Regions from separate parts of the Rummeliibacillus sp. JY-2-4R genome, predicted to be linked through region 1. Evidence: predicted binding sites of a transcription regulator. Region 1 holds the regulator's gene; the other holds the start of a gene.
What was found. The regulator NrdR, encoded in region 1, represses ribonucleotide reductase genes. The targets are predictions, from matches to a motif close to AACACNATATATNGTGTT.
Positions count from the first base shown of each region.

Region 2: a site for NrdR is predicted at 5,969-5,986, ahead of ACWV26_RS12850 (vitamin B12-dependent ribonucleotide reductase). Genes of this name have one in related genera too.

Region 1 covers NZ_CM132623.1:2,929,575-2,937,226, reverse strand. The annotation lists gene mutM (bifunctional DNA-formamidopyrimidine glycosylase/DNA-(apurinic or apyrimidinic site) lyase) at 1-389, shown strand, start outside; gene coaE (dephospho-CoA kinase) at 405-998, shown strand; gene ACWV26_RS14365 (glyceraldehyde-3-phosphate dehydrogenase) at 1,134-2,153, shown strand; gene nrdR (transcriptional regulator NrdR) at 2,392-2,862, shown strand; gene ACWV26_RS14355 (DnaD domain protein) at 2,897-4,708, shown strand; gene dnaI (primosomal protein DnaI) at 4,708-5,655, shown strand; T-box leader at 5,727-5,965, shown strand; gene thrS (threonine--tRNA ligase) at 6,504-7,652, shown strand, end outside.
Region 2 covers NZ_CM132623.1:2,626,685-2,634,336, reverse strand. The annotation lists glycine riboswitch at 1-60, shown strand, start outside; gene gcvT (glycine cleavage system aminomethyltransferase GcvT) at 326-1,426, shown strand; gene gcvPA (aminomethyl-transferring glycine dehydrogenase subunit GcvPA) at 1,448-2,797, shown strand; gene gcvPB (aminomethyl-transferring glycine dehydrogenase subunit GcvPB) at 2,790-4,268, shown strand; gene ACWV26_RS12860 (rhodanese-like domain-containing protein) at 4,518-4,898, opposite strand; gene ACWV26_RS12855 (lipoate--protein ligase family protein) at 5,006-5,839, shown strand; gene ACWV26_RS12850 (vitamin B12-dependent ribonucleotide reductase) at 6,010-7,652, shown strand, end outside.

The DNA of each region.
Region 1 (7,652 bases):
ATTTCTTGGCAAAGTCTAAATTGCCTAAGTATGCAAATAAACCGGTCAAGGAAGTAATTATGGATGGCCAAGTTATTGCAGGATGTGGCAATATTTATGCAACAGAGTCCTTATTTCGCATGAAAATTCACCCGGCAAGAAAACTTTCAAGAATAAGTGATAAACGAAAAAGAGAATTATTCCATACAATAGTAGCGATTCTTCAAGAGAGTATCGATGCAGGGGGTTCAAGTATTTCAGATTATCGTAATATAAATGGGGAAGCAGGAGGTATGCAAGACCGCTTACAAATGTATGGCAGGAAAGCGTGTCCAATGTGTCATACTAATACAAAACAAATGGTGATATCAGGCAGGAACTCAGTGTACTGCCCTAAATGCCAACATTAAAGGTGTGTGAACAAAATGATAATTGGTTTAACCGGTAGTATCGCAAGCGGAAAAAGTACTGTAGCTAAGATGTTACAAGAATTAGGTATAAAAATCGTGGATGCCGATCTCGTAGCTAGAGTAGTGGTTGAACCAGGAACAGAAACTCTGAACGAAATTGTAAATGTTTTCGGAGAAGAAATTTTATTAGAAAATGGTGGACTTAATCGTTCAAAACTAGGAGAGTTAATTTTTCATGATCCAGGAAAAAGAAAACAGCTAAACGATATAATGCATCCAGCAATCCGTAAAGAAATGCTAAGGCAAAGGGATGAATGGCTTAATAATGGAGAAAAGCATGTCGTCATGGATATTCCCTTATTATTTGAAAGTGGATTACAGCATTTCGTTGAGAAAATTTTAGTGGTATCTGTAAATGAGGATACCCAATTAACAAGATTAATGGAAAGGAATCACTTTACTGAGGAAGAAGCGAAAGCAAGAATCACTTCGCAATTACCAATTTCAGTAAAAGAAAAAGGAGCAGATGCAGTTATTTATAATAATGGAAATCTAGAAAAAACACGTGCTCAACTATTGAAAATACTGGGTTTGTGGGACGTTATATGATTATTGTATATAAAATTCCGAAAATATAAACTATAATTTATAGGCTATATTAGGTTTTACTTTCTATGAAATGTGCTATACTATTCCTAAACCAAAGACAAAAATGTTACGGAGTATACAGGGAGGATTTTATTCATGACTTCAATTGCTATTAACGGACTTGGCCGTATAGGACGTATGGTTTTCCGTCAAGCGATCATGCAAGATGATTTAAACATTGTTGCTATTAATGCGAGCTATCCAACAGAGACGTTAGCACATTTAATAAAGTATGACACAAATCACGGTAAATTTAATGGAGAAGTTATTGCAGAAAAAGACGCAATCGTTGTTAATGGAAAACGTGTTCTAATTGTTAATGATCGTAATCCACAAAACTTGCCATGGAAAGAATTAGGCGTTGATATTGTAATCGAGGCAACTGGTAAGTTTAACGAACGCAGTAAAGCTGCATTACATCTAGAAGCAGGTGCGAAAAAAGTAATTTTAACAGCACCAGGGAAAAACGAAGATGTGACAATTGTGATGGGGGTTAATGATGATAAATTAGACCTTTCTAAACACGATGTTATTTCAAATGCAAGTTGTACTACAAATTGTCTTGCGCCAGTAGCAAAAGTTTTAAATGATGCATTTGGAATTGATAATGGCTTAATGACTACAGTTCACTCATATACAAATGACCAAAAAAATATAGACAATCCACATAAAGATTTACGTCGCGCACGTTCATGTGCACAATCTATTATCCCTACATCTACAGGTGCTGCAAAAGCATTAACACTTGTTTTACCTGAGTTACAAGGAAAATTACATGGTATGGCATTACGTGTTCCAACACCTAATGTTTCTCTAGTAGATTTAGTAGTAGATTTACAAAGAGATGTTACTGTTGATGAGGTAAATGAGGCTTTTAAAAAAGCTGCAAAAGGACCTTTAAAAGGAATTTTAGATTTTAGTATGGAACCACTTGTATCTAGTGATTATAATACTAATCCAGCATCAGCTACAATAGATGGTCTTACAACAATGACAATTGGTGATCGCAAAGTTAAAGTAATTGCTTGGTATGACAATGAATGGGGTTATTCTGCAAGAGTTGTAGATTTAACTAAAAAAGTAGTTGCTGAATTGAAAGAAACAGTAAATGCTTAAAATTTAATTTTAAATCTTTCTATATTTTCATATCCTTCTAGCCTTCTAGGTTAGAAGGATTTTTTTTAAAAATGTCTTAAAAACGGAATTTTTGTACTAGATTAAGTTAAACTTTGACGATCTTTAGTAAAGCTTTTGATTGTATTTTAGGATTTTCTACTCTTTTTTTCGATATCAACCATCATTTTTTGCTATAATAGATAAACTAATATGTTGCGAAATCAGGAGAGAAAAAAATATGAAATGTCCAGCTTGTCAATATAACGGAACGAAAGTCATTGATAGTAGACCTGTGGATGATAATAAAGCAATTCGCAGGCGTCGTGAATGTGAATCTTGTGGTTTTCGTTTTACGACTTTTGAGAAAGTAGAAGAAATGCCACTCATTGTTGTGAAAAAAGACGGTTCACGTGAAGAGTTTAGTCGAGAAAAAGTACTTCGTGGTCTAATTCGTGCCTGTGAAAAGCGTCCTGTTGCACTGAGTGTTTTAGAAGACCTCGTGTTTGATATCGAGCAAGATTTACGAAGAATTGGTAATGCAGAAGTAAAAACAGAAGAAGTAGGAGAAATGGTCATGGACCGACTTTCTAGAATTGATGAAGTTTCCTATGTACGTTTTGCCTCTGTGTATCGTCAATTTAAGGATATCAACGTATTTATCGATGAGCTGAAAGAGTTAATTGAAAAACAATCCAAAGAACGAGAGTAGAATTTAAGCTAATATTTTGGAGGGAGTATAGTTGGTGAATTTATATAAAGAATTGCAGCCTGTTGACCGTCTATCCATTCGCGTACCATTCCCTCTTTCTAGTTATGATAGAAAATTGATTACATTGTTATATCAACCATTAATTGGAGCAGAACCAATAAGTCTCTATTTTTTGTTGTGGGCCGAGGGGGAAAATGTAGAAGATTGTACAATGTCGCATTATCATTTGATGAATGCTTTGAATTTGCCAATCGGTAAAGTTTTTGAGTCACGTATTGCATTAGAAGCAATTGGTTTACTGCGTACTTTTCGTAAAGACCAACAAGAAATGCGATCTTTTATCTATGATGTAATGCCACCACTTGATGCTGCAACTTTCTTTGATGATCCACTATTATCAATGTTCTTATTTAGTAAAATTGGTGAATCCAGCTATCGTAATTTACGTCAACGATTTGTTTCCAAAGGATTGTCAAATTACGGTTATCAGGAAATATCTAGAACATTTACAGATGTTTATCGACCTGTTCATCATAATTTGCCTTCTGATGGAATCCAACTTACTGGATTACAAGAGAAACCAAAAGAATTGCCTTTTAATTACGAGGAATTTGATTTTAGTCTTCTAAGAGTTAGTCTCTCTGAGCAACTAGTTCCATCTTCTGTATTAACTGCGGAAGTAAAGGCAACCATTGCTAAATTAGCTTTTTTATATCATTTAACGCCACTTGATATGCAGAAAATTATTTTACTTGCTCTAGATGATAAAATGGAGCTAAGCGATTTACGTTTAAAAAAGGAAGCTGCAGATTACTATAAACTCACTGTATCTAAAGAACCTCCTGAGATGCAATCTGTTATAAAAAAACAGCAGCAAAAACAAGAAGTTTTTAAGCAAACTGAAGTGGTCGAGGAAGAAATAGATCCAATGGAAGCAGAGTTAATCAGATGGTTTGAATCTTCGTCTCCTATTGATGTATTAAAGGCTGTAGCTAGTGGTAAGGAACCGTTTCCTAACGACCGACAACTTGTCGAGGATTTAGTGATGCAATATGGTATTTCAACTCCGGTTGTAAACGTACTGATTCATTATGTGTTTTTACGAAACAATGGAAAATTAAATCGGAAGTATGTTGAAACAATCGCTTCACATTGGCGTAATACCGGTGTGAAAACAGCAAGAGAAGCGATGAAATTAGCGAGAGAATTTGAAGAGCAAAATGCAAATGATTCAAAACAAAGTGTATCAATAGAAGAAAAAGATTATTCGAAAGAATATAAAATCCTAAAGGCTGGTGCAGGTGCATTTTATCAGTTGCCACAGTTTTTGGACGCTGATTATTCAAATGTTGATAAACTTCAAAAAGAAGTAACGGACATTTTGAATAGTGCAACTCCATCTAACTTATTAATCATGCTTGCAAAAGGAAAGACACCATTTGAACGGGATGTAAAGGTTGTTCGAGAGTTTACATCAAAATACGACATGCCAACACCGGTTATAAATGTCTTAATTCATTACGCGTATTATTTAAGTAATGCAAATTTAAATAGTGCATTCCTACAAGCAATTGCTTCTAACTGGCAAAAGAATAATATCCAATCAGCACAACAAGCATTACTTTTTGCAAAGGATTATCAAGAACAAAAAAAACGCAAAGCATTTATTCCAAAAGGGAAGCAAGTAAATAAGCAAAATGTGCCAGATTGGTATTATGAAAATAAGGCCAAACAACAAAAAAAATCGGAAGAAAAGAAAATACAAACCGATCAAACCGATTATGAAAAGAAACGTAAAGAAATTATGAAAAAATTAGGGATGAATGAAGGAGAGGTGGATTCATAATGGAGCCGATCAACAACGAATTAAAAAAAATGATGGATTCACAATTCCAAACACGTTATGCAGAAATGCAAAAAGAAATATTAGAAGATAAAGGTGTTCAAAAATTCCTTGCCGAAAATGACCAAATTGCTAACCGCGAAATGGTGGAAAGAGGTATGGGGAAGCTTTATGAATACGTTACCCTACAACATGATTGCGGCCAATGTGAATCTGTCGCTACTTGTAAAAATGCTATTAATGGGTTTATACCAAAACTCACCATCATTAGAGGGCAAATTGATGTAGAATATATACCTTGCCAAACAAAGAGAATGGAAGATGCTCGCCGTAAAGCCGCTTCGATGATTTCTAGTATGCATATGCCAAAAGATGTTTTAAAGGCTAAGATTAGTGATTTAGACACTAGCAATGAATCGAAGATGGCCATTCGTAATTTTGCAGAATTATTTATTCAAAATGTACGCAAAACAGGAATTCTTCCGAGAAGTGGTTATTATATTTATGGCAATTTCGGTGTAGGTAAGTCTTACGTACTTGGAGCAATTGCAAACGAATTAGCCAAGATGGAAATTAAAACAGTGATGGTCTATGTACCTGACTTTTTAAGTGAATTAAAGAGTTCCATTCAAGACCAATCCCTTCAAGATAAAGTGGATTTTGTGAAAAGGGCGCCTGTTCTCATGCTAGATGATTTAGGAGCAGAAAATCTATCTGCATGGACAAGAGATGAAATTATCGGTACAATTTTGCAATTCCGTATGAATGAAGGATTACCAATATTTATTACTTCAAACTATAATTACGATCAACTTGAAAGTCATTTCGCTACAACTCAAAAAGGGGAAGTAGATGTCATAAAAGCAGCACGAATAATGGAACGTGTAAAAGCTTTAACTACTGACTTTGAAATGATTGGTGAAAATAGAAGACTGTATCAAGGCGACTAGTTTGAAATAAGACTTAAATGAAACTTGATTTTAAAAATTTTTCATTATATAATTGCAGACATAATCTAATAATAAATGCTTAGAAAAGGACAACAATTTTCTGTACGACTATAAAGAGAGAGAAGCAATTGGTGAAAGCTTCTTAGTACCGGCACAAAATTTACCGCCTTGGAGCAGCGACAGTGAACAATTAGTAATTGTCGACGGTAGCGGCCCGTTAGCCGAACTAGAGCTTCGTCTACACATGTACTTTATTCACATGTATAGAAGGAAGAAGGGTGGAACCACGAGTAATAACCTCGTCCCTTTGCGGACGGGGTTTTTTTGTGCAGAATTTTTATGAGGTGTGCTTGATGCTTCAGTACGTACTTGTATCTTGCTTCGGGCGCTAGCTGCTCGAGTCACTTCGGTCTCTCGGTCGAAAGCTAAAACATGCTTTCGATTCGAGCCCTCCAGCGATTTTCGCAGCTGAACGAGCGCCCTCAGCACTTACTTGTATCCGGCTTCGGGCGCTAGCTGCTCGAGTCACTTCACCTTCTCGGTTGAAAGCGAAAAGACGCTTTCAATTCGAAGGCTCCAGTGCTTGTCGCAGCTGAACGAGCGCCCTCAGCACTTACTTGTATCCGGCTTCAGCGGCTAGGCCTTCGGGGTGCGCAGGATGCGTACTCGATAGCCTTTGCGACACGATGTCGCGTACTTAGGCTATCTTCTTTAAAACAGTCCCTCGGTTGAAAGCTGAAAAGATGCTTTCAATTCGGGCCTTCCAACGCTTGTCAGGCCTGAACGAGCCGCTTCAGCACTTACTTGTGGCCCAGAGCTCTAGAATACAAACAAAGGAGAGATTATTTATGGCAGACATGATTAAGTTAACATTCCCTGATGGCTCAGTAAAAGAGTTTGAAAAAGGCATTACTACTGATGCTGTAGCACTATCTATTAGCCCTGGACTACGTAAAAAAGCAATCGTTGGTAAATTTAACGATGTATTAGTTGATACTAAAACACCACTTGAAGAAGATGGTACAATTGCAATTATTACACCAACAGATCATGAAGCACTTGAAGTATTACGCCATTCAACAGCTCACCTTTTAGCTCAAGCTGTAAAACGATTATTCCCTGGTGTAAAACTTGGTGTTGGTCCAGTAATCGAAGGTGGTTTCTACTACGATATCGATTCTCCAGAACCTATCACTTCTGAAGACTTCCCACGCATCGAAAAAGAAATGAAGAAAATCGTTGCTGAAAATATTGAAGTCGTTCGTCATGATGTATCTCGTGCAGAAGCAAAAAAACGCTTTGAAGAAATTGATGATGAATATAAACTTGAACTTCTAGATGCAATCCCTGAAGATGAACAAGTTTCAATTTATGAACAAGGTGATTTCTTTGACCTTTGCCGTGGTGTACACGTACCTTCTACAGGCAAAATTAAAGAATTCAAATTATTATCTATTGCTGGAGCATATTGGAGAGGTAATTCAGATAACAAAATGCTTCAACGTATTTACGGGACAGCATTCTTTACAAAAGATGAATTAAAAGCACATTTACAAATGCTTGAAGAAGCAAAAGAACGTGATCACCGTAAAATTGGGAAAGAACTTGAATTATTTACTACTAGCAAATTAGTAGGTATGGGTCTTCCTTTATGGTTACCAAATGGTGCGACAATCCGTCGTACAATTGAACGCTATATTGTCGATAAAGAAGTGTCACTTGGTTACAAACATGTTTATACTCCAGTATTAGGTTCTAAAGAACTTTATGTAACTTCAGGTCACTGGGATCACTACCAAGAAGACATGTTCCCACCAATGGAAATGGATAATGAAACTTTAGTGTTACGTCCTATGAACTGTCCTCACCATATGATGGTATACAAATCAGCTATGCGTTCTTACCGTGATCTACCATTCCGTGTAGCAGAACTTGGTACAATGCACCGTTATGAAATGAGTGGAGCTGTTTCTGGTTTACAACGAGTACGTGGTATG
Region 2 (7,652 bases), 300 kb from region 1:
CCGAAGGAGCAAGTAGCAAAGTGCTATGAATCTCTCAGGCAAAAAGACTCGTAAGGGACGCAACTCTGGAGAGAGCTACTCTAAGTAGCCACCAAAGAGGCCAACCGTAATGGTTAAACTTTCAGGTGCATGGGACAGAGAAATCCAAAAATTGGATTTCTCTGTCTTTTTATTTAAATGCTGAACGCGTCCGAACGAAGGAAGATAGCCTAAGTACGTCGAATCGTACGGCGTACTTAGGCTATCGAAATCACATCATACTGTGTACTTTCGAGGACCTGGCGCGTGGAGCTGGATAAGACTATGAGGATTAGGGGGCAACAAAATGGGAACAGAATTAAAACATACACCATTATTTGATTCATATGCAAAATATGGCGGTAAAACAATTGATTTTGGTGGATGGGATTTACCTGTGCAATTTTCTTCTATTAAAGCTGAACATGAAGCTGTTCGCAAAAATGCGGGGTTATTCGATGTTTCGCATATGGGAGAAATCTTTGTTGAAGGTTCAGATAGTTTAGCTTATTTGCAAAATTTAGTGACAAATGATGTTTCAAAAGTTGCAATCAATCAAACACAATATACAACAATGTGTTATGAAGATGGTGGAGTTGTAGATGATTTACTAATCTACAAACTAGAAGAAGCTAAGTATTTATTAGTTGTAAATGCAGCAAATATTGAAAAAGATTTTGATTGGATGAAAAAACAGGCTTTTGGAGATGTGACAATCACAAATCGTTCAAGTGAATTCGGTCAATTAGCACTTCAAGGACCTATTGCATTAGAAGTGTTACAACAATTAACTGAAACGAATCTTCAAGAAATCAAACCATTCCGTTTACAACAACATGTAAATATAAAAGGCTACGATACTTTAGTATCTCGTACTGGTTATACTGGCGAAGATGGTTTCGAAATATATGCTTCCAATGATGCAATTGTTGCACTTTGGGATTTAATCTTACAAGCTGGAGAATCAAAGGGAGTTCTTCCTTGTGGTTTAGGTGCACGTGATACTCTTCGATTTGAATCATGCCTTCCATTGTATGGACAAGAATTATCAAATACTATTTCACCACTTGAAGCAGGTATTAACTTTGTCGTGAAATTAAATAAAGAAGATTTCATCGGTAAGGATGCATTACTCGCTCAAAAGGAAAATGGTGTGCCAAGAAAAAGTATTGGCATTGAAATGATTGACAAAGGGATCCCTCGTCATGGATATAAAGTCTATAAAGGGGAAGAAGAAATCGGTGAGGTAACAACAGGTACACAATCGCCACTAACTAAACGTAATATTGGGTTAGCACTTGTGAAAAGTGAATATGCGGTTGTGGGCCAAGAATTAGAGATTGAAATTCGAAATCGTAGACTTAAGGTAAAAACGGTAGAAACACCTTTTTATAAACGCCAAAAATAAAGTGAAGAGAGGTTTTATTGCATGAAACATCGCTATTTACCAATGACTGAACAAGATCAGCAAGATATGTTAAAGGTTATTGGTGTATCATCAGTTGATGAATTATTCGCTGACATCCCAGAAAAGATCCGATTTAAAGGTGAATACAATATCAAACCTGCAAAATCAGAAACAGCATTATTAAAAGAATTAGCTCAACTTGCAAAACAAAATGCAAATAGTGATGAGTATGTCTCATTCCTAGGAGCAGGTGTGTATGATCACTATAAACCTGTTATTGTAGACCATGTCATTTCTCGTTCTGAATTTTATACTGCTTATACACCATATCAACCTGAAATTTCTCAAGGGGAATTGCAAGCAATCTTTGAATTCCAAACAATGATTGCTGAACTAACAGGTATGGATCTTGCAAACTCTTCTATGTACGATGGAGGAACAGCACTTGCAGAAGCCGGAATGCTAGCCGCAGGTCAAACTCGTCGAAAAAAACTGTTAGTATCAGAAGCGGTACATCCAATTGCCCAAGATGTTGTAAAAACTTACGCATATGGTCAATCCATTGAAGTGGTTACTGTACCGTTAAAAGATGGGAAAACAGACTTAGAAGTGCTTGAAAGTTTAATTGATAATAATACTGCAGGTGTCATGGTACAATATCCAAACTTCTATGGACAAATCGAAAATGTTCAGGCAATTTCTGATGCAATTCATGCAGTGAAAGGTCTTTCAATTATTTCAAGCAATCCATTATCATTGGGAATTCTAACACCTCCTGGCAAAATGGGAGCAGATATTACAGTTGGAGATGCTCAACCATTTGGTATTCCTGAAGCTTTTGGTGGTCCACATTGCGGTTACTTTGCTACAACTACAAAATTAATGCGTAAGGTTCCTGGTCGTCTAATTGGAGAAACAGTAGATGAAGAAGGCCGTCGTGGTTTTGTACTAACGCTACAAGCACGTGAACAACATATTCGTCGTGAAAAAGCTACTTCTAATATTTGCTCTAACCAAGCATTAAATGCATTAGCAGCGTCTGTAGCAATGACAGCACTTGGTAAAAAAGGTGTTCAAGAAATGGCAAAACAAAATATTCTAAAAACGCATTATGCAAAAGAAGCTTTTGTACGTGCTGGATTTGAAGTACCTTTCAATGGCGCTCATTTCAATGAAATTGTTGTTAAAGTAAATGGTTCAGTTGAAGAATTGAATACAGCTTTATTGACAAAAGGTATAATTGGTGGCTTTAATTTAGGTAAAGTAAAACCTGAATTAGAAAACCATGTATTAATTGCTGTTACTGAACAACGTACAAAAGAAGAAATTGATGCACTTGTTCAAGAAATGGGGGCTCTTCAACATGCATAAGGAAAATCAACCGCTTGTATTCGAATTATCTAAAGAGGGTCGCGTAGGTTATAGTTTACCTGAATTAGATGTTCCAGAATTAGAATTATCTACTATTTTACCAACAGCAGCTATTCGTGAGGAAGAGGCTGAATTACCAGAGCTATCTGAATTAGATATCATGCGTCACTATACAGCACTATCACGCCGTAACCATGGTGTGGATTCAGGATTCTATCCACTTGGTTCATGTACAATGAAATACAATCCAAAGATTAATGAATCTGTTGCAAGATTCCCTGGTTTTGCAAATATTCATCCTTTACAAGAAGAAAATTCAGTGCAAGGTGCACTTGAATTAATGTATGATTTACAACAACATTTAATCGAAATTACGGGTATGGATGAAGTAACACTTCAACCAGCTGCTGGTGCTCATGGCGAATGGACTGCACTTATGATGATCCGTGCATTCCATGAGACAAATGGAGACTTTGGACGTACTAAAGTGATTGTGCCTGACTCAGCGCATGGAACAAACCCAGCATCTGCATCTGTAGCAGGATTTGATATCGTCACTGTAAAGTCTGATGAAAATGGTCTTGTAAGTCTTGAAGATTTGCGCAATGTTGTAGGTCCAGATACTGCTGCTTTAATGCTTACAAACCCAAATACACTAGGACTATTTGAAGGAAATATTCTAGAAATAGCAGATATCGTTCACGGTGTTGGTGGTAAAGTTTACTATGATGGCGCGAACCTTAATGCGGTAATGTCAAAAGCGCGTCCTGGAGATATGGGATTTGACTGTGTTCATTTAAACTTACACAAGACATTTACTGGTCCTCATGGCGGCGGTGGTCCTGGTTCTGGTCCTGTTGGTGTTAAAGAGGATTTGATTCCATTTTTACCAAAACCAGTGCTAGTTAAAACAGAACAAGGATATCATTTTGATTATAACCGTCCACAATCTATTGGCCGTGTAAAACCTTACTATGGTAACTTTGGTATAAATGTACGTGCATATACTTATATTCGTTCCATGGGTCCAGATGGCTTAAAAGCTGTTACAGAAAATGCTGTTATTAACGCGAACTATATGATGCGCCGTTTACAACCATATTATGAATTACCTTACAATCGTCATTGTAAACATGAATTTGTATTAAGTGGTAGTCGTCAGAAAAAACTGGGCGTACGTACGCTTGATATCGCAAAAAGACTGCTAGACTTTGGCTATCATCCACCAACAACTTACTTCCCATTAAATGTGGAAGAGGGTTTAATGATTGAGCCAACTGAAACAGAATCTAAAGAAACATTAGATGCTTTCTGCGATGCGATGATTCAAATTGCAAAAGAAGCAGAAGAATCACCAGAGATTGTTCAAGAAGCGCCACACACAACTGTTATCAGTCGTCTAGATGAAACACGCGCTGCACGTCAACCAGTCTTAAAATACGTAAAACCTGCAAATCTTGTTGAAGCATAATTCAATTGATTAATTATTCAGACGAGGATTCTCCAATCCTAATAGGAATGGAGATGAATCGTCTTTTGTTTATGTAAGATTTATATTAAAAATTGTAAATTTATGTTTTAATCTATTTGGAATAAATATATATAGATTTGAGTTTCTTCCTATTATATATATTTAGGAAATGATATGGGAAATAAATAATGTAAAAAGAAAAAAGCCATTTCTTTTTTTGGAAATGACTTTCTTTTTTTGAAGAAAAGATTATTTAACTTTAATTTTACCGTGCCAATTTTTGTAGCCGCCTTCTAATTGATAAACTTCATTATATCCTTTTTTCTTTAAAAACATGGCAGCACGTGCACTACGTGTAGCATTTTGGCAGTAAAGGTACACAGGTTTATCAGGACGAAGCTCATGAAATCTATTACGCAATTGCGTAGTAGGTAAGTTACGAGCACCTAAAATATGGCCACTCTCAAATTCTTTTAATTCACGAACATCGATTAATTGCGCTTTACGATATCCTTGTTTAAATTCTTCTTCATTTAGTGTAGTAACTGCTTTTTTTAAGCGGAAAGCGTTAATTAATGCGTAAATAATGATTACGCCAAGAACGATTAATATTGAATATAACCAACTCAAAATGACTTACCCCTTTCTATCTATAAATATTATTATAAAAGAAGAACTGGCGATAGTCCAATGACTTTGATAAAATAGAAAAGTTGATATAAAAGGGAGACGATAAAATGAAAACAAAGTGGTATTTTATAAATTCTGGACCTTGTAGCCCATCTTACAATATGGCTTTAGACCAAGCATTACTACATTGGCATAGTAAAGGCTTAATTCCTCCGGTTATTCGTTTTTATGAATGGAATCCTGCAACACTATCAATCGGTTATTTTCAACGAGCACAAAAAGATATCGATTTTGAACAATTACATAAATTAAATTTAGGCTTCGTAAGGCGCCCAACAGGTGGTCGTGCAGTTTTACATGAGCATGAACTTACCTATAGCGTCATTGTTTCCGAAGAATACCCAGACATGCCTAAAACGATTACAGAAGCTTATAGAGTAATCAGTGAAGGTTTATTATTAGGTTTCCGTAACCTTGGCTTGGATGCTTATTTTTCCATACCTGATTCCGATGAAAAAAGAGAAATATTGAAAAAACCTAAGAGTGCAGTTTGTTTTGATGCACCAAGTTGGTATGAACTTGTCGTAGAAGGAAAAAAAGTTGCGGGTAGTGCTCAAACAAGACAAGAAGGCGTAATTTTACAACATGGCTCAATATTAATAGATTTAGATGATGAAAAATTGATATCTCTTTTCAAATTTCCATCAGAAGCTTCGAAAGAACGTATGCGCAAACATTTACCACAAAAAGCAATTGCAATTAATCAATTAGCGAGTCGTAAAGTAGATGTTGAAACTTGCACAAAAGCATTCCACAAAGGATTTGAGGATGCACTAGATATTGAATTAGTTCCATATGAATTGACACAAGAACAACAAGATTATGTTGAAAATCTTGCAAAAACTCGTTATGAAAATGACGAATGGAATTTTAGAAAATAATAGGTTTTTAGACTTATTTTTCATAAGTTTTTAAATAAAATGTCGATAAAGGTAGATATGACAAGGATTCTCGCAAAAACTCTCTATTTGCATTTATTATCAATATATAGTATTGTTATTAAATGAATTAGCACTACATATTGTGTTTTAATAAATAGGGAGGCGATGATATGGTACTTGCATCACAGCATAATCATCAAACAATCGACATTGAACAATTAAATAAGGACATACAACAATTCCCCCAAGTCCATCCTATAACAGAAGAAATGCACATTACGCATAAAGGTGTTTCTAAATTAGTGATGATTGACCGTTATTCTTTCAAAGATACTGAAAAGAAGACATTAAAAGCGGGGGATTTTGTTGTTTTAACAGTAAAAGCAGATCCGAAGTTTCCTGCTCGCGGTCTAGGATATATCGTTTCAATTGATGGAGAGAATAAGAAGGCGAAAGTGTTAATAGAAGAGGATTATCGTAGCGCAATAGATGATCCAGAAGAGCAAGTTGCAGGAATTGTTACTCGTTCATTAGATGTCATTGAAAAGCCTCTAGAAGTGTTTTACGAACAAATAGCAAAGCGTAATGCAACTGGTTTAGCATCTGTAGAAAAAACAGAAGAAAAACGAAAAGAATGGTATGAGAAATTCTATCAACAACTTGTAAGTCTTAACTTTATCCCAGCAGGACGAGTTATCTATGGGGCTGGTTCTGGCACTGAAGTAACTTACTTTAACTGTTATGTAATGCCGTTTGTACCTGATTCACGTGAAGGAATTAGTGATCACCGAAAACAAGTAATGGAAATTATGAGCCGCGGTGGTGGGGTTGGTACTAATGGTTCAACATTACGTCCACGCAATACGTTAGCTCGTGGTGTAAATGGTAAATCTTCAGGATCTGTTTCTTGGTTAGATGATATTGCTAAACTGACACATCTTGTTGAACAAGGTGGTTCTCGTCGTGGCGCACAAATGATTATGCTAAGTTGTAATCACCCTGATATTTTTGAATTTATCATTTCGAAAATGCAAAACCCTCGAATTTTAAGATTCTTAATAGAAAATACAAAAGATGATGAAATCAAACGCTTAGCTAAAGAAAAACTAAAATTTAAGCCTTTAACAGAGCAAGAAAAAGCTATGTATCAAGGTATACTAAACTATAAAAATATTCCAGGCTTTGGTGGCTTCAATGAAATGATTTTCAAAGACGCTGAAACAAAACTACGTGATGGCGGTACTTACAGTGTAAACAATCCAGAATTCTTAACTGGTGCGAATATATCCGTTACTTTGACAAATGATTTTATGGAAGCAGTAGAAAATGACAAAGATTATGATTTACGATTCCCATTTGTAGAAGACTATGATGAAAAAGAGATGGAGTCATATAACACAGAATGGCATAAATGTGGTGATGTCCGTGAATGGGAAGCGATGGGACATGCAGTTCGCACATACCGAACGATCAAAGCGCGTGAACTTTGGAATTTGATTAATATCTGTGCAACGTATTCGGCCGAACCAGGTATTTTCTTTATTGACAACGCAAATGATATGACAAATGCTAAAAGTTATGGACAAAAAGTTGTAGCTACAAATCCTTGTGGGGAACAACCTTTAGCGCCTTATTCTGTATGTAATTTAGCAGCAGTGAATCTTGCTCAATTTGCAGATAAAGAGACAAAAACAGTGGATTTTGAAGCATTAAAAGAAACTGTTCGTGTAGGTGTGCGAATGCAAGATAACGTAATTGATGCAACACCATACTTCTTAGAAGAAAACCGTGTGCAAGCATTAGGTGAACGACG